Regions from separate parts of the Psychrobacillus sp. FSL W7-1493 genome, predicted to be linked through region 2. Evidence: a T-box and tRNA genes for the amino acid it is inferred to sense, from the RefSeq annotation. Region 2 holds a T-box; the other regions hold tRNA genes.
What was found. The T-box of region 2 lies ahead of thrS (threonine--tRNA ligase). A T-box ahead of a tRNA ligase gene usually reads a tRNA of that ligase, here a tRNA-Thr.
Positions count from the first base shown of each region.

Region 1 (7,720 bases), on a different contig from region 2:
AAACGGTGGGGTGGTGGTACAGGAATATCAACCTGTTGTCCATCGTCTACGCCTATCGGCCTCGACTTAGGTCCCGACTAACCCTGAGCGGACGAGCCTTCCTCAGGAAACCTTAGTCATACGGTGGATGGGATTCTCACCCATCTTTCGCTACTCATACCGGCATTCTCACTTCTAAGCGCTCCACCAGTCCTTCCGGTCTGACTTCAACGCCCTTAGAACGCTCTCCTACCACTGATACCAAAGGTATCAATCCACAGCTTCGGTGATTTGTTTAGCCCCGATACATTTTCGGCGCAGCGTCACTCGACCAGTGAGCTATTACGCACTCTTTAAATGATGGCTGCTTCTAAGCCAACATCCTGGTTGTCTAAGCAACGCCACATCCTTTTCCACTTAACAAATACTTTGGGACCTTAGCTGGTGGTCTGGGCTGTTTCCCTCTTGACTACGGATCTTATCACTCGCAGTCTGACTCCCAAACATAAATCATTGGCATTCGGAGTTTGTCTGAATTCGGTAACCCGGGATGGGCCCCTAGTCCAAACAGTGCTCTACCTCCAAGATTCTAACGTTTGAGGCTAGCCCTAAAGCTATTTCGGAGAGAACCAGCTATCTCCAGGTTCGATTGGAATTTCTCCGCTACCCACACCTCATCCCCGCACTTTTCAACGTGCGTGGGTTCGGACCTCCAGTAAGTGTTACCTCACCTTCATCCTGGACATGGGTAGATCACCTGGTTTCGGGTCTACGACCACATACTCATTCGCCCTATTCAGACTCGCTTTCGCTGCGGCTCCGTCTTCTCAACTTAACCTCGCATGTAATCGTAACTCGCCGGTTCATTCTACAAAAGGCACGCCATCACCCGTTAACGGGCTTTGACTATTTGTAGGCACACGGTTTCAGGGTCTATTTCACTCCCCTTCCGGGGTGCTTTTCACCTTTCCCTCACGGTACTGGTTCACTATCGGTCACTAGGTAGTATTTAGCCTTGGGAGATGGTCCTCCCGGATTCCGACGGAATTTCACGTGTTCCGCCGTACTCAGGATACACTCTGGAGGGAATGAACTTTTGACTACGGGGCTTTTACCCTATCCTGCGGACCTTTCCAGGTCGCTTCGTCTAGCTCATTCTTTTGTAACTCCGTATAGAGTGTCCTACAACCCCAAGAGGCAAGCCTCTTGGTTTGGGCTCTTCCCGTTTCGCTCGCCGCTACTCAGGGAATCGAATTTTCTTTCTCTTCCTCCAGGTACTTAGATGTTTCAGTTCCCTGGGTGTGTCTCAGATGCGCTATGTATTCACGCAAATGTACTGCCCCATTACGGGCAGTGGGTTTCCCCATTCGGAAATCTTCGGATCGAAGCTCACTTACAGCTCCCCGAAGCATATCGGTGTTAGTGCCGTCCTTCATCGACTCCTAGTGCCAAGGCATCCACCGTGCGCCCTTATTAACTTAACCTAAAAGTTAAAAGTACTACACTTGCAATCACGTAAGTGATCACAATTTGAATATCTTGCGTTTGTTTCTTTTTTTGATGTCGTTTTATCCAGTTTTCAAAGAACAAATTATTTCGTTGGTGGAGCCTAGCGGGATCGAACCGCTGACCTCCTGCGTGCAAGGCAGGCGCTCTCCCAGCTGAGCTAAGGCCCCGAAATAAAAAAAGGTATGGTGGGCCTAAATGGACTCGAACCATCGACCTCACGCTTATCAGGCGTGCGCTCTAACCAGCTGAGCTATAGGCCCTCTTTGAATTTCCATATCTATTAAAAATATTAATATACATGAACATTCAAAACTGAACTGCAAAACGTTAAGATACAGATAAAGATCTGTATTCCGAATATATCCTTAGAAAGGAGGTGATCCAGCCGCACCTTCCGATACGGCTACCTTGTTACGACTTCACCCCAATCATCTGTCCCACCTTCGGCGGCTGGCTCCCAAAAGGGTTACCCCACCGACTTCGGGTGTTACAAACTCTCGTGGTGTGACGGGCGGTGTGTACAAGGCCCGGGAACGTATTCACCGTGGCATGCTGATCCACGATTACTAGCGATTCCGGCTTCATGTAGGCGAGTTGCAGCCTACAATCCGAACTGAGAACGGTTTTATGGGATTTGCTCACCCTCGCGGGGTTGCGACCCTCTGTACCGTCCATTGTAGCACGTGTGTAGCCCAGGTCATAAGGGGCATGATGATTTGACGTCATCCCCACCTTCCTCCGGTTTATCACCGGCAGTCACCTTAGAGTGCCCAACTGAATGCTGGCAACTAAGATCAAGGGTTGCGCTCGTTGCGGGACTTAACCCAACATCTCACGACACGAGCTGACGACAACCATGCACCACCTGTCACCGCTGTCCCCGAAGGGAAAAGCCTATCTCTAGGCCGGTCAGCGGGATGTCAAGACCTGGTAAGGTTCTTCGCGTTGCTTCGAATTAAACCACATGCTCCACCGCTTGTGCGGGCCCCCGTCAATTCCTTTGAGTTTCAGTCTTGCGACCGTACTCCCCAGGCGGAGTGCTTAATGCGTTAGCTGCAGCACTAAGGGGCGGAAACCCCCTAACACTTAGCACTCATCGTTTACGGCGTGGACTACCAGGGTATCTAATCCTGTTTGCTCCCCACGCTTTCGCGCCTCAGCGTCAGTTACAGACCAGAAAGCCGCCTTCGCCACTGGTGTTCCTCCAAATCTCTACGCATTTCACCGCTACACTTGGAATTCCGCTTTCCTCTTCTGTACTCAAGTCCCCCAGTTTCCAATGACCCTCCACGGTTGAGCCGTGGGCTTTCACATCAGACTTAAAGGACCGCCTGCGCGCGCTTTACGCCCAATAATTCCGGACAACGCTTGCCACCTACGTATTACCGCGGCTGCTGGCACGTAGTTAGCCGTGGCTTTCTAATGAGGTACCGTCAAGGTACGAGCAGTTACTCTCGTACTTGTTCTTCCCTCACAACAGAGTTTTACGATCCGAAAACCTTCTTCACTCACGCGGCGTTGCTCCATCAGACTTTCGTCCATTGTGGAAGATTCCCTACTGCTGCCTCCCGTAGGAGTCTGGGCCGTGTCTCAGTCCCAGTGTGGCCGATCACCCTCTCAGGTCGGCTACGCATCGTCGCCTTGGTGAGCCGTTACCTCACCAACTAGCTAATGCGCCGCGGGCCCATCCTGTAGTGACAGCCGAAACCGTCTTTTAACATTTCCTCATGTGAGGTAATGGATTATTCGGTATTAGCCCCGGTTTCCCGGAGTTATCCCAATCTACAGGGCAGGTTGCCCACGTGTTACTCACCCGTCCGCCGCTAAATCAGAAGAAGCAAGCTTCTTCATCATCCGCTCGACTTGCATGTATTAGGCACGCCGCCAGCGTTCGTCCTGAGCCAGGATCAAACTCTCCATAATAGAGAACTTAAAAAGCTCATTTTGTTTTGCTGGCATCATCATTAAATGATGTCAAAAATTGTTTTGCGTCAATCAAGCCGAAGCTTGTTGATGCTGTATGTCTTAACGTTTTGCATGTTCAGTTTTCAATGTTCATGGTGGAGCCTAGCGGGATCGAACCGCTGACCTCCTGCGTGCAAGGCAGGCGCTCTCCCAGCTGAGCTAAGGCCCCGAAATAATAATAACTGGTCGGGAAGACAGGATTCGAACCTGCGACCCCTTGGTCCCAAACCAAGTGCTCTACCAAGCTGAGCTACTTCCCGTTATATGGCGCGCCCGGCAGGAGTCGAACCCACAACCTTCTGATCCGTAGTCAGACGCTCTATCCAATTGAGCTACGGGCGCTAATTATTCATAAAAGTGGTGCCGAGGACCGGAATCGAACCGGTACGGTAGTCACCTACCGCAGGATTTTAAGTCCTGTGCGTCTGCCAGTTCCGCCACCCCGGCACTTCAATGAATCTTTGGAGCGGAAGACGAGGTTCGAACTCGCGACCCCCACCTTGGCAAGGTGGTGTTCTACCACTGAACTACTTCCGCTCGGTTATTAAGTTAAGTGGTGCGGGTGAAGGGAGTCGAACCCCCACGCCTTGCGGCGCTAGATCCTAAGTCTAGTGCGTCTGCCAGTTCCGCCACACCCGCATATTTATTTCACAAAAGTGAATGAGCCATGAAGGACTCGAACCTTCGACCCTCTGATTAAAAGTCAGATGCTCTACCAACTGAGCTAATGGCTCGGAAAATGGTGCCGGAGAAAGGACTTGAACCCTCAACCTACTGATTACAAGTCAGTTGCTCTACCAGTTGAGCTACTCCGGCAGGAGTAAAATTATGGTGGAGGATGACGGGCTCGAACCGCCGACCCTCTGCTTGTAAGGCAGATGCTCTCCCAGCTGAGCTAATCCTCCTGGGTAATATTTTTTTATTGCAAGCCCAGCGACGTCCTACTCTTGCAGGGGGAGACCCCCAACTACCATCGGCGCTGAAGAGCTTAACTTCCGTGTTCGGTATGGGAACGGGTGTGACCTCTTCGCCATCATCACTAGACTTGAATAATTATTGAAAGACAAGTTCTATTATATCAACTATGTAGATTATTACAAGCATTAATTTAATAAAAATTTATTCTTTCAAAACTGAATAAACTGACATCTTAGAAACAAACAATTTGGTTAAGTCCTCGATCGATTAGTATTCGTCAGCTGCACGTGTCGCCACGCTTCCACCCCGAACCTATCTACCTCATCGTCTTTGAGGGATCTTACTTACTTGCGTAATGGGAAATCTCATCTTGAGGGGGGCTTCGTGCTTAGATGCTTTCAGCACTTATCCCGTCCACACATAGCTACCCAGCGATGCCCTTGGCAGAACAACTGGTACACCAGCGGTGTGTCCATCCCGGTCCTCTCGTACTAAGGACAGCTCCTCTCAAATTTCCTACGCCCACGACGGATAGGGACCGAACTGTCTCACGACGTTCTGAACCCAGCTCGCGTACCGCTTTAATGGGCGAACAGCCCAACCCTTGGGACCGACTACAGCCCCAGGATGCGATGAGCCGACATCGAGGTGCCAAACCTCCCCGTCGATGTGGACTCTTGGGGGAGATAAGCCTGTTATCCCCGGGGTAGCTTTTATCCGTTGAGCGATGGCCCTTCCATGCGGAACCACCGGATCACTAAGCCCGTCTTTCGACCCTGCTCGACTTGTAGGTCTCGCAGTCAAGCTCCCTTCTGCCTTTACACTCTTCGAATGATTTCCAACCATTCTGAGGGAACCTTTGGGCGCCTCCGTTACACTTTAGGAGGCGACCGCCCCAGTCAAACTGCCCGCCTGACACTGTCTCCTACCCGGGTTACGGGTATGGGTTAGAATTTCAATACAACCAGGGTAGTATCCCACCGACGCCTCCTCCGAAGCTGGCGCTCCGGGCTCTAAGGCTCCTACCTATCCTGTACAAGTTGCACCAAAATTCAATATCAAGCTACAGTAAAGCTCCACGGGGTCTTTCCGTCCTGTCGCGGGTAACCTGCATCTTCACAGGTACTATAATTTCACCGAGTCTCTCGTTGAGACAGTGCCCAGATCGTTACGCCTTTCGTGCGGGTCGGAACTTACCCGACAAGGAATTTCGCTACCTTAGGACCGTTATAGTTACGGCCGCCGTTTACTGGGGCTTCAATTCGCACCTTCGCTTGCGCTAAGCACTCCTCTTAACCTTCCAGCACCGGGCAGGCGTCAGCCCCTATACTTCACCTTACGGTTTTGCAGAGACCTGTGTTTTTGCTAAACAGTCGCCTGGGCCTATTCACTGCGGCTCTTCTAGGCTATTCACCCAAAAGAGCACCCCTTCTCCCGAAGTTACGGGGTCATTTTGCCGAGTTCCTTAACGAGAGTTCTCTCGCTCACCTTAGGATTCTCTCCTCGACTACCTGTGTCGGTTTGCGGTACGGGCACCTCCCACCTCGTTAGAGGCTTTTCTTGGCAGTGTGAAATCAGGAACTCCGGACATACGTCCTTGCCATCACAGCTCAATGTTACAGAGTGCGGATTTGCCTACACTCACACCTCACTGCTTGGACGTGCATAACCAACAGCACGCTTACCCTATCCTACTGCGTCCCCCCATCACTCAAACGGTGGGGTGGTGGTACAGGAATATCAACCTGTTGTCCATCGTCTACGCCTATCGGCCTCGACTTAGGTCCCGACTAACCCTGAGCGGACGAGCCTTCCTCAGGAAACCTTAGTCATACGGTGGATGGGATTCTCACCCATCTTTCGCTACTCATACCGGCATTCTCACTTCTAAGCGCTCCACCAGTCCTTCCGGTCTGACTTCAACGCCCTTAGAACGCTCTCCTACCACTGATACCAAAGGTATCAATCCACAGCTTCGGTGATTTGTTTAGCCCCGATACATTTTCGGCGCAGCGTCACTCGACCAGTGAGCTATTACGCACTCTTTAAATGATGGCTGCTTCTAAGCCAACATCCTGGTTGTCTAAGCAACGCCACATCCTTTTCCACTTAACAAATACTTTGGGACCTTAGCTGGTGGTCTGGGCTGTTTCCCTCTTGACTACGGATCTTATCACTCGCAGTCTGACTCCCAAACATAAATCATTGGCATTCGGAGTTTGTCTGAATTCGGTAACCCGGGATGGGCCCCTAGTCCAAACAGTGCTCTACCTCCAAGATTCTAACGTTTGAGGCTAGCCCTAAAGCTATTTCGGAGAGAACCAGCTATCTCCAGGTTCGATTGGAATTTCTCCGCTACCCACACCTCATCCCCGCACTTTTCAACGTGCGTGGGTTCGGACCTCCAGTAAGTGTTACCTCACCTTCATCCTGGACATGGGTAGATCACCTGGTTTCGGGTCTACGACCACATACTCATTCGCCCTATTCAGACTCGCTTTCGCTGCGGCTCCGTCTTCTCAACTTAACCTCGCATGTAATCGTAACTCGCCGGTTCATTCTACAAAAGGCACGCCATCACCCGTTAACGGGCTTTGACTATTTGTAGGCACACGGTTTCAGGGTCTATTTCACTCCCCTTCCGGGGTGCTTTTCACCTTTCCCTCACGGTACTGGTTCACTATCGGTCACTAGGTAGTATTTAGCCTTGGGAGATGGTCCTCCCGGATTCCGACGGAATTTCACGTGTTCCGCCGTACTCAGGATACACTCTGGAGGGAATGAACTTTTGACTACGGGGCTTTTACCCTATCCTGCGGACCTTTCCAGGTCGCTTCGTCTAGCTCATTCTTTTGTAACTCCGTATAGAGTGTCCTACAACCCCAAGAGGCAAGCCTCTTGGTTTGGGCTCTTCCCGTTTCGCTCGCCGCTACTCAGGGAATCGAATTTTCTTTCTCTTCCTCCAGGTACTTAGATGTTTCAGTTCCCTGGGTGTGTCTCAGATGCGCTATGTATTCACGCAAATGTACTGCCCCATTACGGGCAGTGGGTTTCCCCATTCGGAAATCTTCGGATCGAAGCTCACTTACAGCTCCCCGAAGCATATCGGTGTTAGTGCCGTCCTTCATCGACTCCTAGTGCCAAGGCATCCACCGTGCGCCCTTATTAACTTAACCTAAAAGTTAAAAGTACTACACTTGCAATCACGTAAGTGATCACAATTTGAATATCTTGCGTTTGTTTCTTTTTTTGATGTCGTTTTATCCAGTTTTCAAAGAACAAAGCTTGTTCCTTTGCGACGAGTAATCGCAGGAGCAAGTTAAAAAGCTTTAAATGCTCATATAGAATG
Region 1 is NZ_JBBOSB010000002.1:53,620-61,339, reverse strand. Features, by position in the region: rRNA gene MKX96_RS17765 (23S ribosomal RNA) at 1-1,463, opposite strand, end outside; tRNA gene MKX96_RS17760 (tRNA-Ala) at 1,580-1,655, opposite strand; tRNA gene MKX96_RS17755 (tRNA-Ile) at 1,672-1,748, opposite strand; rRNA gene MKX96_RS17750 (16S ribosomal RNA) at 1,858-3,411, opposite strand; tRNA gene MKX96_RS17745 (tRNA-Ala) at 3,547-3,622, opposite strand; tRNA gene MKX96_RS17740 (tRNA-Pro) at 3,637-3,713, opposite strand; tRNA gene MKX96_RS17735 (tRNA-Arg) at 3,719-3,795, opposite strand; tRNA gene MKX96_RS17730 (tRNA-Leu) at 3,812-3,900, opposite strand; tRNA gene MKX96_RS17725 (tRNA-Gly) at 3,916-3,990, opposite strand; tRNA gene MKX96_RS17720 (tRNA-Leu) at 4,008-4,092, opposite strand; tRNA gene MKX96_RS17715 (tRNA-Lys) at 4,115-4,187, opposite strand; tRNA gene MKX96_RS17710 (tRNA-Thr) at 4,194-4,269, opposite strand; tRNA gene MKX96_RS17705 (tRNA-Val) at 4,283-4,358, opposite strand; rRNA gene rrf (5S ribosomal RNA) at 4,382-4,497, opposite strand; rRNA gene MKX96_RS17695 (23S ribosomal RNA) at 4,619-7,547, opposite strand.
Region 1: it encodes a tRNA-Thr, which carries the amino acid that the T-box ahead of thrS (threonine--tRNA ligase) is inferred to sense. The anticodon was not compared.

Region 2 (7,720 bases):
AGAATACGAGTTTGGCGTGCAAATTATTTCAGAAGAAGATGAGTTCTCTTTTGACTTTGATATATTAGACCCTACTAAAATTTGGCCGGAGGAAGAGGTGCCGGTTAAACGTATAGGAAAAATGACATTAAACCGAAACGTTGATAATGTATTCGCGGAGACAGAACAGGTAGCATTCCATCCAGGTAATGTCGTTCCTGGTATTGACTTTACCAACGATCCTCTTTTACAAGGAAGATTGTTCTCTTATACGGATACACAGTTAATAAGACTTGGTGGTCCTAATTTCCACGAACTTCCGATCAATCGTCCGGTTTGCCCTTTCCATAATAACCAGCGAGATGGATATGGAAGACAAACGATTAACGTTGGACAAGTTAGCTATCACAAAAATTCACTTGCTAACAACACGCCTGCGCCAGTGAGCGAAGCAGAGGGCGGATATGCTCACTATCAAGAAAAAATAGATGCTCGTAAGGTAAGAGCACGTAGCGAAAGCTTTAAGGATCATTTTACTCAAGCTACAATGTTCTGGAATAGTATGAGTAAGCCAGAGAAGGAACACATAATTGAAGCATTTAGCTTTGAGCTTGGTAAATGTGTAGAGAAGTCGGTACGTACTCAAGCATTAGAAATGATTGCAAACATAGATTTAGAAATGGCGAGCAAAGTTGCAGAGAATTTAGGAATGGTTATTCAAGGAACTGCTGAGAATAAAGTAACCAAATCTTCACCAGCCTTAAGTCAGCTAAATACAGTAATGAAGCCTGATACTAGAAAAATAGCAATTCTCGTAGGAGATGGCTTTGATGAAGAGTTATTGAGCTTTATGGAGGCTTTAAAAGCAAAAGGAACTCTTCCTATGGTCGTGAGTGATCATCATGGAAGTGTAACTGGAGCAAATGGTGCAAGTTTACCAGTAGATCACACCTTCTTAACAGCAGATTCCGTTTTATTTGACGCAGTCTATGTGGCAAGTAATGATGGAACAACACCTGCATTTAAGAAAAATGCCATGTTATTTGTCCAAGAAGCATTTACACATTATAAGCCTATTGGATCTACCTTTAGTGGTGACGAGCTTCTAGAAGAAATGGGACTTGTAGGTCAAGTTGGTGTGTTAGCAAATGATAAAGTACACTTTGTAGATGAGTTCATCAATGCAGTGGCGGCGCATCGCTTTTGGGATCGTGCGGTTTAATCAAATTACAGTTAAAGAGGTATGTCCTTTAAGACAGGGCATACCTCTTTTGATTGAGATTAACTTAAGGAAATTAAGGGCATTATTAACTTATAGAAGGAACATTATCATCTAAACGAGAAGTAATAAAAAGAGAGATGAGGAGGAGAATGTATGCATTATGTCATTATAGGCGGAGATGCAGCTGGTATGAGTGCTGCAATGGAGATTTTTCGCAACGATTCTACAGCTCAAATTACGACTTTAGAAAAAGGAAATATTTACTCATACGGACAATGTGGCCTACCATATGTAGTTGGAAAAAAGATATTTTCTACGACAGATGTAATTGCAAGAAGTGTAGAGATGTTTCGAACGAAATACAAGATTGATGCAAAAATAGGACATGAAGTAACTGAAGTAAACCATCTGAACAAAACAGTTGCAGGGAATGTATTAGTAACTGGAGAAAGATTTGAGGTTAAGTATGACCGATTGTTGGTAGCAACAGGTGCTAGCTCCGTTGTACCTGACTGGGAGGGTACACAACTAGATGGGATACATACGTTTAAAACCATTCCACAAACCGAGGCATTGATAGCGGATTTAGAGGCTGTAAATCACGTTACGATTATCGGTGGAGGATATATTGGTTTAGAAATGGCAGAAAACATAAGAGAAATTGGTAAAGAGGTCCGAGTAATTCAACGTGGAGATCGACTAATGCCAATTCTTGATCCAGAGATGTCAGACATATTACTACAAAAGGCAAAGGAAAAACATGTGGAGGTCAAACTAAATGAGGAGGTTAAATCCTTTACGGGGAAGACACGAGTCCAAGCGGTTGTAACTGACAAAGGGACATACTCAACAGACTTAGTGTTAATAGCTATTGGCATAAAACCTGCAACTAATTTCCTTAAGGAGACAGGAATAGAGACTCTAGCGAATGGAGCCATAATCGTAAATGAATATTTGGAAACAAGTATTCCAGATATTTATGCGGCAGGAGATTGCTCCACTCATTTTAATCGTTTGAAACAAAAAAACGATTATGTCCCGCTAGGTACTACTGCCAATAAACAAGGTAGACTTGCAGGATTCAATATGATTGGAGAAGAAATACCATTTAAAGGTATTGTCGGTACCTCTATTATGAAATTCTTTGAATTGTCTATTGGTAGAACCGGACTGTCAGAGGAGGAAGTAAAGGAACTAGACATTCCTTTCGACACAAGTACGATTGAGGCCAGTGATATTGCAGGTTATTATCCTGGTAAAGAGTTAATGCAGATAAAACTCCTTTATCGTAAAGAGGATCAATTGCTTCTAGGTGGTCAGATTGTTGGTGGGCAAGGAGTAGACAAGCGCACCGATGTATTAGCAACTGCCCTTTACCACAGCATGAAGCTCCCCGATTTATTAGACCTGGACCTATCGTACGCTCCACCATTTAACGGTGTATGGGATCCTTTGCAGCAGCTTGCTAAAAGAAACTTCGATAAGAATAAATAAAGAAAAGTGGGAAATTGAGAGATGGAAATAGAGACAAAGGAATTTAAGGTTAGAGATATCTCGTATAAAATCAGATCGGCTAGTCAGCTCGATGCAAAACAGCTGTCCGAGGTCAGGGTTCAAATCGACGGGGAGACGGAGAATCTAGATAGAGAACAAGGGGAAGCATTCATTGATGTCACAGGCTTTGAGAAGCTAATTGAGGATGACACCCTTTCCGTGAACAATCTCTTTTTAGTCGCAGAGATTGAGGGGAGGATTGTTGGCTTTTCTAGATGTGTAGGGAACGGCTTAACGCGGTTTGCGCATAAAGTAGAATTTGGTGTGTGTGTCTTAAAAGAATATTGGGAGCTGAGTATCGGTACCAACTTCTTGAAGGAGTCGATCGCTTGGGCTGATGCCAATAGTATCAAAAAAATCTCATTAAATGTATTACATACAAACGAAAAAGCGATTTCCTTATATAAAAAGTATGGTTTCGAGGTAGAGGGTATATTAAAAAACGATAAAATTTTAAGGGATGGGAAATACTATCACACGGTTGTGATGGGACGTTCTTTCATTTAAAATAAAATTTAGTTGACTATTCTAAACTTATTGAATATACTATTGAAAATTAATTTATGTTATTTAGGCAAAGAAAAGGACATGAGTCATTTCAATAAATTTCTTATTAGAGAGCAGGGTCATTGGCTGAAAGCCCTGTAAGAAAAACGAATGATTTACCGCCTTGGAGCTATTATGGGGAACAACTAGTATCCATAATCGGGAAACCGTTATCTTTTTAGAGAGCCGTATTTTTTATTCGACGGCAAAATTAGGGTGGAACCACGACCACGCTCGTCCCTTTACCGGGACGGGTGTGTTTTTTTGTATATACAATTTTATATTTAAGCTATGAAAAGGACATGAATTATTCAACAATTTCTAATTAGAGAGCAGGGTCATTGGCTGAAAGCCCTGTTAGAAAGGCGAATAGTTTACCACCTTGGAGCTATTATGGGGAACAACTAGTATCCATAATCGGAAAACCGTTATATTTTATGAGAGCCGTATTTTTTAATGTCGGCAAAATTAGGGTGGAACCACGACCACACTCGTCCCTTTACCGGGATGGGTGTGGTCTTTTTATATTTAACCAAAACTAGGAGGAATTATAATGTCAGTAAAAGCCGAGGAAAGATTAAGTCATCAAAAATTAGGTCAGCAATTAGAATTATTTATGTCCATGGAGGAAGCTCCCGGTATGCCATTTTATCTACCAAAAGGAATGGTCTTACGAAATGAACTAGAAAATTTATGGAGAGAGAAGCATCAGAGAGCGGGCTACCAGGAGATAAAGACTCCTATCATGATGAAGCAGGAGCTTTGGGAGAAGTCGGGACACTGGGATCATTACCATGAAAATATGTATTTTGCCGATGTGGATGAACAAAAGTATGCGATAAAGCCAATGAACTGTCCAGGAGCAGTTTTAATCTTTAATAGTAAAAGAAGAGGTTACCGAGAACTTCCAATACGGTATGCAGAGCTCGGATTAGTACACCGTCATGAGCTTTCGGGATCTTTGAATGGTCTATTACGTGTTAGAGCATTTACTCAAGACGATGCCCATCTGTTTGTTCTAGAGGAGCAAATTGAAGGTGAGCTTGCGAAGGTGTTAGATCTAGTGGATGAATTCTACCGTGAATTTGGATTTAGCTATAAGGTGGAGCTATCAACTCGTCCAGAGGATTTTATGGGTTCTGTGGAAGCATGGGACCAAGCAGAAGAAGCACTAGAATCGGTATTGAAGAGTAAACAGGTTGAATATCAAGTAAACGAGGGAGATGGAGCTTTTTACGGTCCTAAAATTGACTTCCATATACTCGATTCACTTGGACGTAGCTGGCAGTGTGGAACAGTTCAGCTTGATTTTCAAATGCCGGAAAAATTTAATTGTCAGTACGTCGATGAAAACAACCAACTTCGTCGTCCTATCATGATTCATCGAGCGATCTATGGCTCCATTGAACGATTTATCGCGATTCTATTAGAACACTTTCAAGGTAATTTTCCACTTTGGCTAGCCCCAGTTCAAGTGAAGGTATTGCCTATCGCAGATGCTCATCTAGCTTATGCGGAAGAAGTAAAGTCGCAGCTAGAACAAGAAGGCTACCGGGTAGAAGTAGATGAACGCGTAGAAAAGATTGGATTGAAGATACGAGAGGCAGCCATGCAAAAGCATCCGTATATGCTGATCATCGGTGACCAGGAAATGGAGAATCAAGTTGTTTCCGTTAGGAAGCATCGAGTAGGAAGCCTTGGTGACATGGGGATAGAAACATTTATTGGACAACATCTGTGAGAGTAAAGGTGTTGTGGTAAGTGGATTGGATGACGGATTGTCGTAAATTATCAGGTGATTGTCGTACAGTATCCAGGCATTGTAGTAATCGGAGGCTGGATTGTCGTAAATCAGGTCAAAGGGATAGAGCAGGCGAGAGATTGTAGTAAATTATCAGGTGAATGTCGTAAAGTATCCAGGCATTGTAGTAATCGGTGGGTGGATTGTCGTAAATCAGGTCAAAGGGATAGAGCAGGCGAGAGATTGTAGTAAATTATCAGGTGAATGTCGTAAAGTATCCAGGCATTGTAGTAATCGGAGGGTGGATTGTCGTAAATCAGGTCAAAGGGATAGGGCAGGCGAGAGATTGTAGTAAATTATCAGGTGAATGTCGTAAAGTATCCGGTCATTGTAGTAATCCGAGGCTGGATTGTCGTAAATCAGGTCAAAGGGATAGGGCAGGCGAGAGATTGTCGTAAATTATCCGGTGATTGTCGTAAACGAAGAGTTAATTGTCGTAAAATAGTCCGGCGGCGCTATAGGTCTTTTCAGAACAACAAAAAAGGATTTTATGGCCATCATCTCGAATAAACTCTCGATAGGGAGTGTCGTCATGGCTAAATGGATTATATTGTTTGCTGGAGTAGTTATATTAGGGATTAATGCTTATGGTGTTTATGATATGTACCAGCCGAAAGTTGGCCCTATTGGAAATGGAGAAATATCATCACATGTTTGGATAAGCATCTTTATTAGTTTCTTGTCAGGGATAATTTTCATTGCTCAATTCTTTGTATTATTTGCCTATGATCAACGCAATAAAAGGTTTCCTAGAATGGAAACGACACGGTTTATACTGCGCCAAATAGAACTAAGCGATGCAAAAGAGGTTTTCCATTATTTCTCTCAGGATGAGGTTATGAAATACTATGATCTGGATGTCTTAAATGATGTTAGCGAAGCAAGAAGGATAATAAAGAACTGGCAGAAAAAATATCATAAAAATGAGGGCTTGCGTTGGGGGATAGCTACTAAGGAGAACAATAAGATTATAGGGAGCTGTGGCTACCATAATTGGGAAAAGGAACACTATAAGGCTGAAATCGGGTTTGAGCTCACACCAGAATTTTGGAGAAGGGGAGTAATGACAGAGATTTTGCAGCCTATACTTACCTATGGCTTTGAAAATATGGAGCTTAACAGAATTGAAGCACTCTATGATCCGGAAAATAGTGCATCGAAAAGAACTTTGGAGAAGGCAGGATTTATATATGAGGGAACATTAAGAAAATCGGCATTTGAAAAAGGGCGGTTTTGCGATGCTGCTATTTGTTCCTTATTAAAAGAGGAGTTTGCTAAATAGCAAACCCCCTCGATTGAATCTATTAATATCTGACCCAGCTAAGTCCTGTTGTACCTTCTCCCGCATGCACTCCTACACAAGCGCTTAGTGGGATAACGATTACCTTTAGCTTAGGGAATTCTTGTAAGATTTCTTCTCTCCAGGTTTTAGCATCCTTAACATTGTTGCAGTTGATTACGGCAACTTCTGGAACTTCAGCTATTTTCATGTCTTTTCGAAGTAGCTCCATTACATAATTTTTAGCTCTTTTATCTGCACGGACTTTTTCTTTCATAACCACTTTTCCTTCATCAAAGGAAATGACTACTTTTATATTTAAGAGATTACTAAGAAAAGCTTTCGTGCCGGACACACGACCGCTTTTATGAAGCTGAGTCAAGCTAGAAGGAATAAAGGATAACTCGGAGTTATTTGTCATATTTTCAATATGGGCTACAACTTCTTCTACATCATGTCCTTCTTCTACCATGCTTTTTCCAACCTCTAGCATTTTGACCATCGGATAAGAACCTATTTTAGAATCAATCGAATACACTTTAAAGTTGGCTAGTTCAGAAGCAGTTTGTGAGCTGTTATAAGTTCCTGATAGCTCACTAGACGTATGAACTGCTACTGCACAGTCATATCCCTGTGCTTTTAAATCTTCATATAGTTGCACCATCTCGCCAATTGGGGGCTGAGAGGTTTTAGGATGGACTTTTGCGGTTCTTAATTTGTCATAGAATTCATCATGTGTCATATCAATTGTTTCCTTGAAGGCACCTTCTTCAAAAACAATATTTAGCGGTAAGACATGTATATTATGTTTTTCAATAAATGATTGTTCCAATAAAGCAGCAGTGTCAGTAATCCAAGCAACATTTTTATTCACAGTATGATAATCTCCTAAAAAAAATTATTTGTTAGCGCTAATGTACCTTAGACTAGTTTTTAGTAATAGTGTTACTTGTCATGTTTTGTCGAAATTTCGGAACCTGGGACATATTTTGAACATATTTAGAAGGGGAGAAGAACTTTGGGTTATTTAATATCTCAGTCTGCGCATAACTTACTGCAATTATATTTACCGCAATTAAACACAAATCTACCTAAGACTTTAATAGAAGGAGTTTATCTGTATGGCTCCATTGCTTTAGGAGCTTTTGATGAGAAGAAGAGTGATATTGACTTTATTGTTTTATTAAAAAGAGAGATGAATGAGAAAGAAATAGAAATAATAAAGGACATTCATTTTCAATTGTCTAAAGAAGAATTAGGTTCTCGGATGGATGGTATGTATATTCAAACAAAGGACCTTGGTAAAACCAATAATCTTCTTCAGCCGTATCCATATTGT
Region 2 is NZ_JBBOSB010000001.1:368,860-376,579, forward strand. Features, by position in the region: gene MKX96_RS01880 (catalase) at 1-1,201, shown strand, start outside; gene MKX96_RS01885 (FAD-dependent oxidoreductase) at 1,355-2,695, shown strand; gene MKX96_RS01890 (GNAT family N-acetyltransferase) at 2,717-3,262, shown strand; T-box leader at 3,324-3,546, shown strand; T-box leader at 3,584-3,803, shown strand; gene thrS (threonine--tRNA ligase) at 3,855-5,042, shown strand; gene MKX96_RS01900 (hypothetical protein) at 5,303-5,500, shown strand; gene MKX96_RS01905 (GNAT family N-acetyltransferase) at 5,635-6,384, shown strand; gene MKX96_RS01910 (DegV family protein) at 6,407-7,255, opposite strand; gene MKX96_RS01915 (nucleotidyltransferase domain-containing protein) at 7,400-7,720, shown strand, end outside.

Region 3 (7,720 bases), 130 kb from region 2:
GTGCCCGTACCGCAAACCGACACAGGTAGTCGAGGAGAGAATCCTAAGGTGAGCGAGAGAACTCTCGTTAAGGAACTCGGCAAAATGACCCCGTAACTTCGGGAGAAGGGGTGCTCTTTTGGGTGAATAGCCTAGAAGAGCCGCAGTGAATAGGCCCAGGCGACTGTTTAGCAAAAACACAGGTCTCTGCAAAACCGTAAGGTGAAGTATAGGGGCTGACGCCTGCCCGGTGCTGGAAGGTTAAGAGGAGTGCTTAGCGCAAGCGAAGGTGCGAATTGAAGCCCCAGTAAACGGCGGCCGTAACTATAACGGTCCTAAGGTAGCGAAATTCCTTGTCGGGTAAGTTCCGACCCGCACGAAAGGCGTAACGATCTGGGCACTGTCTCAACGAGAGACTCGGTGAAATTATAGTACCTGTGAAGATGCAGGTTACCCGCGACAGGACGGAAAGACCCCGTGGAGCTTTACTGTAGCTTGATATTGAATTTTGGTGCAACTTGTACAGGATAGGTAGGAGCCTTAGAGCCCGGAGCGCCAGCTTCGGAGGAGGCGTCGGTGGGATACTACCCTGGTTGTATTGAAATTCTAACCCATACCCGTAACCCGGGTAGGAGACAGTGTCAGGCGGGCAGTTTGACTGGGGCGGTCGCCTCCTAAAGTGTAACGGAGGCGCCCAAAGGTTCCCTCAGAATGGTTGGAAATCATTCGAAGAGTGTAAAGGCAGAAGGGAGCTTGACTGCGAGACCTACAAGTCGAGCAGGGTCGAAAGACGGGCTTAGTGATCCGGTGGTTCCGCATGGAAGGGCCATCGCTCAACGGATAAAAGCTACCCCGGGGATAACAGGCTTATCTCCCCCAAGAGTCCACATCGACGGGGAGGTTTGGCACCTCGATGTCGGCTCATCGCATCCTGGGGCTGTAGTCGGTCCCAAGGGTTGGGCTGTTCGCCCATTAAAGCGGTACGCGAGCTGGGTTCAGAACGTCGTGAGACAGTTCGGTCCCTATCCGTCGTGGGCGTAGGAAATTTGAGAGGAGCTGTCCTTAGTACGAGAGGACCGGGATGGACACACCGCTGGTGTACCAGTTGTTCTGCCAAGGGCATCGCTGGGTAGCTATGTGTGGACGGGATAAGTGCTGAAAGCATCTAAGCACGAAGCCCCCCTCAAGATGAGATTTCCCATTACGCAAGTAAGTAAGATCCCTCAAAGACGATGAGGTAGATAGGTTCGGGGTGGAAGCGTGGCGACACGTGCAGCTGACGAATACTAATCGATCGAGGACTTAACCAAATGGTTTGTTTCGATTAATGATGTCTTTTATCCAGTTTTGAGTGAACAACTCAAAAGTCTAGTGATGATGGCGAAGAGGTCACACCCGTTCCCATACCGAACACGGAAGTTAAGCTCTTCAGCGCCGATGGTAGTTGGGGGTCTCCCCCTGCAAGAGTAGGACGTCGCTGGGCACCAAAGAAAGTCGTTACCGAGTAATCGGTGGCGGCTTTTTTGTTTCAAAAAAAAAGCCGAAGGCACTCTCTCCCTAAGGAAGTGAGCGAGAAGCCGGAGGGGCAAAGAGTTCGAGGAAGCAAAGAAGAGAGGCTCGGAGCGTATGGCATACGCGAGAACCGAACGACTGCGGCTGACGAAGAAATCTGCCGCCCATCTGGTTTCGCAGCCGCGGATGGTAGTTGGAGGGTCGCCCCTGCAAGAGTAGGACGTCGCTGGGCAACTAAAGGAAGTCGTCACCGAGTAATCGGTGGCGGCTTTTTTGTTTTGTCCTGTATCAAAAAAAAGCCGAAGGCATTCTCTCCCTAAGGAAGTGAGCGAGAAGCCGGAGGGGCAAAGAGTTCGAGGAACTGAACGACTGTGGCTGGTGTTTTTTTGTTTAGAAGGCAATCTCTCCCCAGAAATTACAAAAATACTTAAGCATGTTATGAATAGGGCAAGGAAAGAGTTACGAGTAATAATTACGTGAGCCTGATCAAAAAGGCGTTTAAACTCTGTGACAGCTGTGATTCCTGCTCGTACCATTCGTCTACTTTAAAAGCACTCTCCTAGCAATAATTAAATCTTTTAATGAGCGTTGAATTTTATATAGAATGCACTACCTATAAAATACTAACATTAATTACTCTATTGATTGGAGAGGCAGACGGCGACTCCCCGCGGAAAGCTTACGTCTAGAGCGAAAACCAACTCTACTTTAAACATAAAAAAGCAATATTAAATTTCACTGTTCTATTAATAGCTTAAATTTTTGGCTATAAATAAGAATTAAAAAATAGATTAAAAAAACTCTAAATAAAAAATTCTTCTACGCATATTTCTAAATAAAAATGGACAATATAATATGGTGAAGCATCTTCTATGAAATAAAATATAGAGAATATCATTCAAAAAGATGGTAACTTCTATATGTTGGAACCTTGAATATTTCATTGGAAAAATACCTAAATTAAGCTTGAAATTTAAAGTATACTTGTTATAATTATATTTGTACTTTAAATAATAAGAACGTTCCGAAGTAGCTCAGTGGTAGAGCAATCGGCTGTTAACCGATTGGTCGTAGGTTCGAGTCCTACCTTCGGAGCCATTTTTATGCTTCCATAGCTCAGTAGGTAGAGTGCTTCCATGGTAAGGAAGAGGTCACCGGTTCAAATCCGGTTGGAAGCTTTTCTATTTTACATAAAAGTAGAGAATGTACATAAAAAAATGCTTGTTTTGAAGTAATACTTATGCTAAACTATTAATTGTCCGGTTTTTAAAGAGGATTACTGTTTTGGAGGATTAGCTCAGCTGGGAGAGCATCTGCCTTACAAGCAGAGGGTCGGCGGTTCGAGCCCGTCATCCTCCACCATAAAGTTTAAAGTTTTTATAATAGCCTGGAGGGGTAGCGAAGTGGCTAAACGCGGCGGACTGTAAATCCGCTCCTTAGGGTTCGGCGGTTCGAATCCGTCCCCCTCCACCAGTTTTTGGGGTATAGCCAAGCGGTAAGGCAACGGATTTTGATTCCGTCATGCCCTGGTTCGAATCCAGGTACCCCAGCCATTTTCTATTATCTATTATGGGGCCTTAGCTCAGCTGGGAGAGCGCCTGCCTTGCACGCAGGAGGTCAGCGGTTCGATCCCGCTAGGCTCCATTTTAATTCTAATGTGTGTATACTGTACTCTTTTCATTCAATTGAAAAGAGTTTTTTTGTATTTAGATATATAACAAAATAACTTCTACATTCCGATATAAATAGAAAAAGAGAAGAGGTTGTGAGAGAAATGGAAAGCTTAATCCTAGGGGATGTTACGTTAAGATTGTTAACGAAAAGCGATATACCGTTACTGTGGGAGCTGTATGAGCCTAGCGTATTTGAATATATGTTACATAGGGTAGAAAGTGAAGAACAGCTAGGAGATTGGCTGCAGGCAGGAATTGATCAAATGCAAGGTCAACAAACCGCAATTGTTTATGTAGTGGAACATACAGATACCAAGAAAATAATGGGTACGACTAGGATTTACGGGATAGATCAAGTTAACCGTGCTTGTGAAATTGGTTCTACTTTTTACGGGAAAGCTTTTCAGAGAACTCATGTAAATACGACCTGTAAGTTCTTGATGCTCCAGCATTGCTTTGAGGCGTTGGGGATGATTCGTGTGCAGTTTAAAACCGACGAGTTAAACTTACCGTCACAGCGAGCTATTGAAAGAATTGGGGGCATCAAGGAAGGTGTGTTAAGGAACGAACGTGTGAGATCCAACGGGACCGTCAGAAACGCGGTTTTATATTCGATTGTAAATGAAGAATGGGCAGAAGCAAAAAAATATCTTCAATTATTAATGAATAAATATACATGAAAATGCTGAGTTGAGCCAACTGCCTTTAAGGAATTACAATAAGTGTATGAACTAAAGGGGGTATAAAATAATGAATAAATTAAATCTAACAATTATAGGCGTTCCCATGGATCTTGGCCAAAATAGACGCGGGGTAGATATGGGACCAAGTGCAATTCGTTATGCTGGAGTAGTGGAACGCTTAACTGACCTTGGTCATACGGTGAAGGATGAAGGGGATATTTTAATCAGTCAGACTAGAAAAAAAGAATCATCTACTACCTTAAGAAATTTAGAGCAGGTGATTGAAGCTAATACAGCTCTTGCCAATAAAGTGCATGCGGTTGTAGAGGCAGGGGATTTCCCACTTGTCCTAGGTGGAGATCATAGTATAGCTATCGGTACATTAGCAGGTCTTTCTGATCATTATGAAAATCTAGGGGTTATCTGGTACGATGCTCATGCGGACTTAAACACTGCTGAAACTTCTCCATCGGGAAATATTCATGGTATGCCATTAGCCGTAAGCATAGGCTTAGGTCACAAGGATTTAGTGAACATACGTGAATTTGCACCGAAGATTAAACCCGAGAATATAGTTATAATTGGCGCCCGCTCTGTAGACCCGGGAGAGAGAGAACTGATTAGAGAAAAAGGTATTAAAGTTTTCTCCATGCATGAAATAGATAAGCTAGGAATGACCGAGGTTATGAATCAAACGATAACTTACTTCCTGGAACGTAAAGTGGACGGTGTGCATTTGTCTCTTGACTTAGATGGATTAGATCCGCTATATACACCTGGAGTGGGAACGCCGGTACCAGGAGGTATAAGCTATCGTGAAAGTCATTTAGCTATGGAAATGCTTTATTCCTCTCATTTAATTTCATCTGCTGAATTTGTAGAAGTAAATCCTATTCTCGATGAGAAAAATAAAACAGCTGATACTGCAGTAGCACTTATGGGCTCATTATTTGGAGAAAGCTTAATATAATAGTTTTATTAGTATTTTAGGAAAAGCAGGCTAATTGTCAGCTTTTTCTTTTTTTTAACAACACAACACAGGAAATATTTGATAAAATTAAAATAATATAAAAAAATGAAACCTGTTGAATCCTTCTTACGTATAGGTAGAGACAGCCGCATAGAGCGGAGGGGAAATCACACGATGGATGCGATAGTTAACAAAAGAATAAAACAAGTACTTAAAGGAGATAAAGACGCATTCGCGGAGATTGTCGACCTTTACCAAAATAGGCTTTTCCAAGTTTGTTATAGAATGCTTGGCAATCGTCACGAAGCTGAAGATATAGCACAAGAGGCATTTGTCCGGGCCTATATAAATATTCATACATTCGATCAAAAGAGAAAATTTTCTACGTGGCTGTATCGTATTGCTACCAATTTATGTATTGATCGTATACGTAAAAAAAAGCCTGATTATTATTTAGATGCAGAAGTAAAAGGTACGGAAGGTCTCGACATGTATTCTCAAATAGCTGCCTCTGACGAACTTCCTGAGGAAGAGTTGATGAAACTTGAGCTACAAGATAGAATTCAATATGAGATCAGCCGTCTTCCAGATAAGTATCGATCTGCTATAGTGCTTAAATACATGGAGGAACTATCATTACAGGAAATAAGTGAAATTTTAGATCTCCCATTAGGCACAGTAAAAACAAGAATACATCGAGGTCGGGAAGCACTTAGAAAACAATTAAGTAAACAACCGAATCTTTAATAGGAGGAATCATGATGAGTGCGTGTCCAGAACGAATTGTTCACTATATGCATGAATATCTAGATGGTGAAATTAGTCGTGAACACGAGCTGGAGCTCAAGTCACACTTGCAGTCGTGCCAAGAGTGTCGCAATCATATGCATGAGTTAAGCGATGTAGTAGCCTTTGTAAAAGGAGCAGCTCATGTAGAGGCACCAAATGATTTTACTCTATCAGTTATGTCTAGACTTCCAAAAGAAAAATCACATACAGGTGTAAGCAGATGGTTTAGACAGCATCCTGTTCTTACGGCAGCAGCTATGTTTATGCTTTTAATGAGTAGTGCCCTTTTCTCCAATTATAATAACGACCAACAGTTTTCATTCACAAAGCAAGAGAATGTTATTGTCGAGGGAGAAACAGTTATAATCCCTGAGGGACAAGTCGTTAAAGGAGATTTGATAGTTAAGAATGGTGATGTGCGCGTTGATGGAGAATTGGACGGCAATTTAACAGTGATTAATGGGTCCATTATCGACGGTTCTAAATATATGGCTTCCACAGCCAATGTTACAGGTAAAAGTGAGGAAATTAACAAAGCATTTGACTGGTTATGGTATACCATAAAAGATACTGCTAATGAAATTACCTCTTTCTTTAAAAGCGATAAGACTGAAGAATAAAAATAGAAATAAATACCCCGAGAAACACATATATTATCCTATCTTTTTAAAAAAGGAGTCTATCCAGGAACCTGGATAGACTTTTTGCGTTAGTATTAGAACGAGAAATCTATACTTCAAATATGTTATACTTACTTTATATGGATTTGCGAGAAAAAGTGGGGGATGCCCAATGTCGTTTATGGAACAATTTACAGACTTGATGCCAGTGAACGTAATCGTCAATATATTAGACGTTTTGTTCGTATGGTTCGTTATATATAAATTAATTACTCTTATTAAAGGTACAAAAGCAGTTCAATTATTAAAAGGTATCTTTGTCATCGTTATTGCAAAAGTAGTAACTGATTTTCTAGGTTTAGATACACTTGGCTGGATGTTAAATCAAGTTATCACATATGGTTTCTTAGCAATTATTATCATTTTCCAACCTGAGATCAGAAGAGCACTTGAACAAATAGGTAGGGGGAAATTGTTTTCTAGAAGCTCTCTACAAGAGGAAGAAGAGCAGACTCGTCTAATAGAAGCAATGACCAAGTCTGTTAGCTATATGGCAAAGCGTCGAATTGGTGCTTTAATTTCCATCGAACGAGAGACTGGATTGACAGAATATATTGAGACGGGAATACCTTTAAATGCCCACTTAACTTCTGAGTTAATGATTAATATTTTTATTCCAAATACGCCACTACATGATGGGGCGGTTATTGTTCAAAAAAATAAGATTGTTTCTGCTGGCTGTTACTTACCACTTTCTGAAAGTCCTTTTATCTCGAAGGAGCTTGGAACAAGGCATAGAGCTGCAATAGGGCTTAGTGAGGTCACAGATGCTATTACAATTGTAGTTTCAGAGGAAACAGGAGCAGTAAGCCTTACTTCTAACGGAGACCTACATCGAAATCTTTCAATGGATGAATTTAAAAATCATTTAACAAGACTTTGGTTTGGTCCAACTGAGGAGCAAGTGACACCTTCTAAGTGGCGATGGAGGGGGAAACAAAATGGATAAAATGATGAATAATCCGTGGCTTTTGCGAATTATTACACTTACCTTTGCCATATTGCTGTTTGTTTCCGTGAAATCGGATTTGGAATCTGATCATCAGAACTCTAGCAACAATGCAATTGACGTATTAAGGGATGTTCCAGTAGAAGTCTATTATGATGATGAAAATTTAGTCGTCACTGGAGTTCCAGATACGGTAGATGTAAATATACAAGGCCCTGCAAACTTTGTGACTTCGGCAAAGATTATGAAGGACTACAAGCTGTTTGTAGACTTAAGAGAACTTCCAATGGGCGAACATAGAGTTGCTATATCACAGGAAAATTTCTCAGAAAAATTAAAGGTCCGAACAGACCCCGTATATGTGAATGTAGTAATTGAAGAAAAAATCACCCAGGAATTCCGGGTAGATCTTGACATGAATGAAAGCCTGTTAGCAGAGAACTATGTCATGACTTCTTCTGTAGAACCTCGAACAGTAAACGTAA
Region 3 is NZ_JBBOSB010000001.1:235,447-243,166, forward strand. Features, by position in the region: rRNA gene MKX96_RS01215 (23S ribosomal RNA) at 1-1,289, shown strand, start outside; rRNA gene rrf (5S ribosomal RNA) at 1,347-1,462, shown strand; tRNA gene MKX96_RS01225 (tRNA-Asn) at 2,515-2,589, shown strand; tRNA gene MKX96_RS01230 (tRNA-Thr) at 2,597-2,669, shown strand; tRNA gene MKX96_RS01235 (tRNA-Val) at 2,778-2,853, shown strand; tRNA gene MKX96_RS01240 (tRNA-Tyr) at 2,881-2,964, shown strand; tRNA gene MKX96_RS01245 (tRNA-Gln) at 2,970-3,044, shown strand; tRNA gene MKX96_RS01250 (tRNA-Ala) at 3,063-3,135, shown strand; gene MKX96_RS01255 (GNAT family N-acetyltransferase) at 3,266-3,844, shown strand; gene rocF (arginase) at 3,915-4,817, shown strand; gene sigW (RNA polymerase sigma factor SigW) at 4,992-5,564, shown strand; gene MKX96_RS01270 (zf-HC2 domain-containing protein) at 5,579-6,226, shown strand; gene cdaA (diadenylate cyclase CdaA) at 6,399-7,235, shown strand; gene MKX96_RS01280 (CdaR family protein) at 7,228-7,720, shown strand, end outside.
Region 3: it encodes a tRNA-Thr, which carries the amino acid that the T-box ahead of thrS (threonine--tRNA ligase) is inferred to sense. The anticodon was not compared.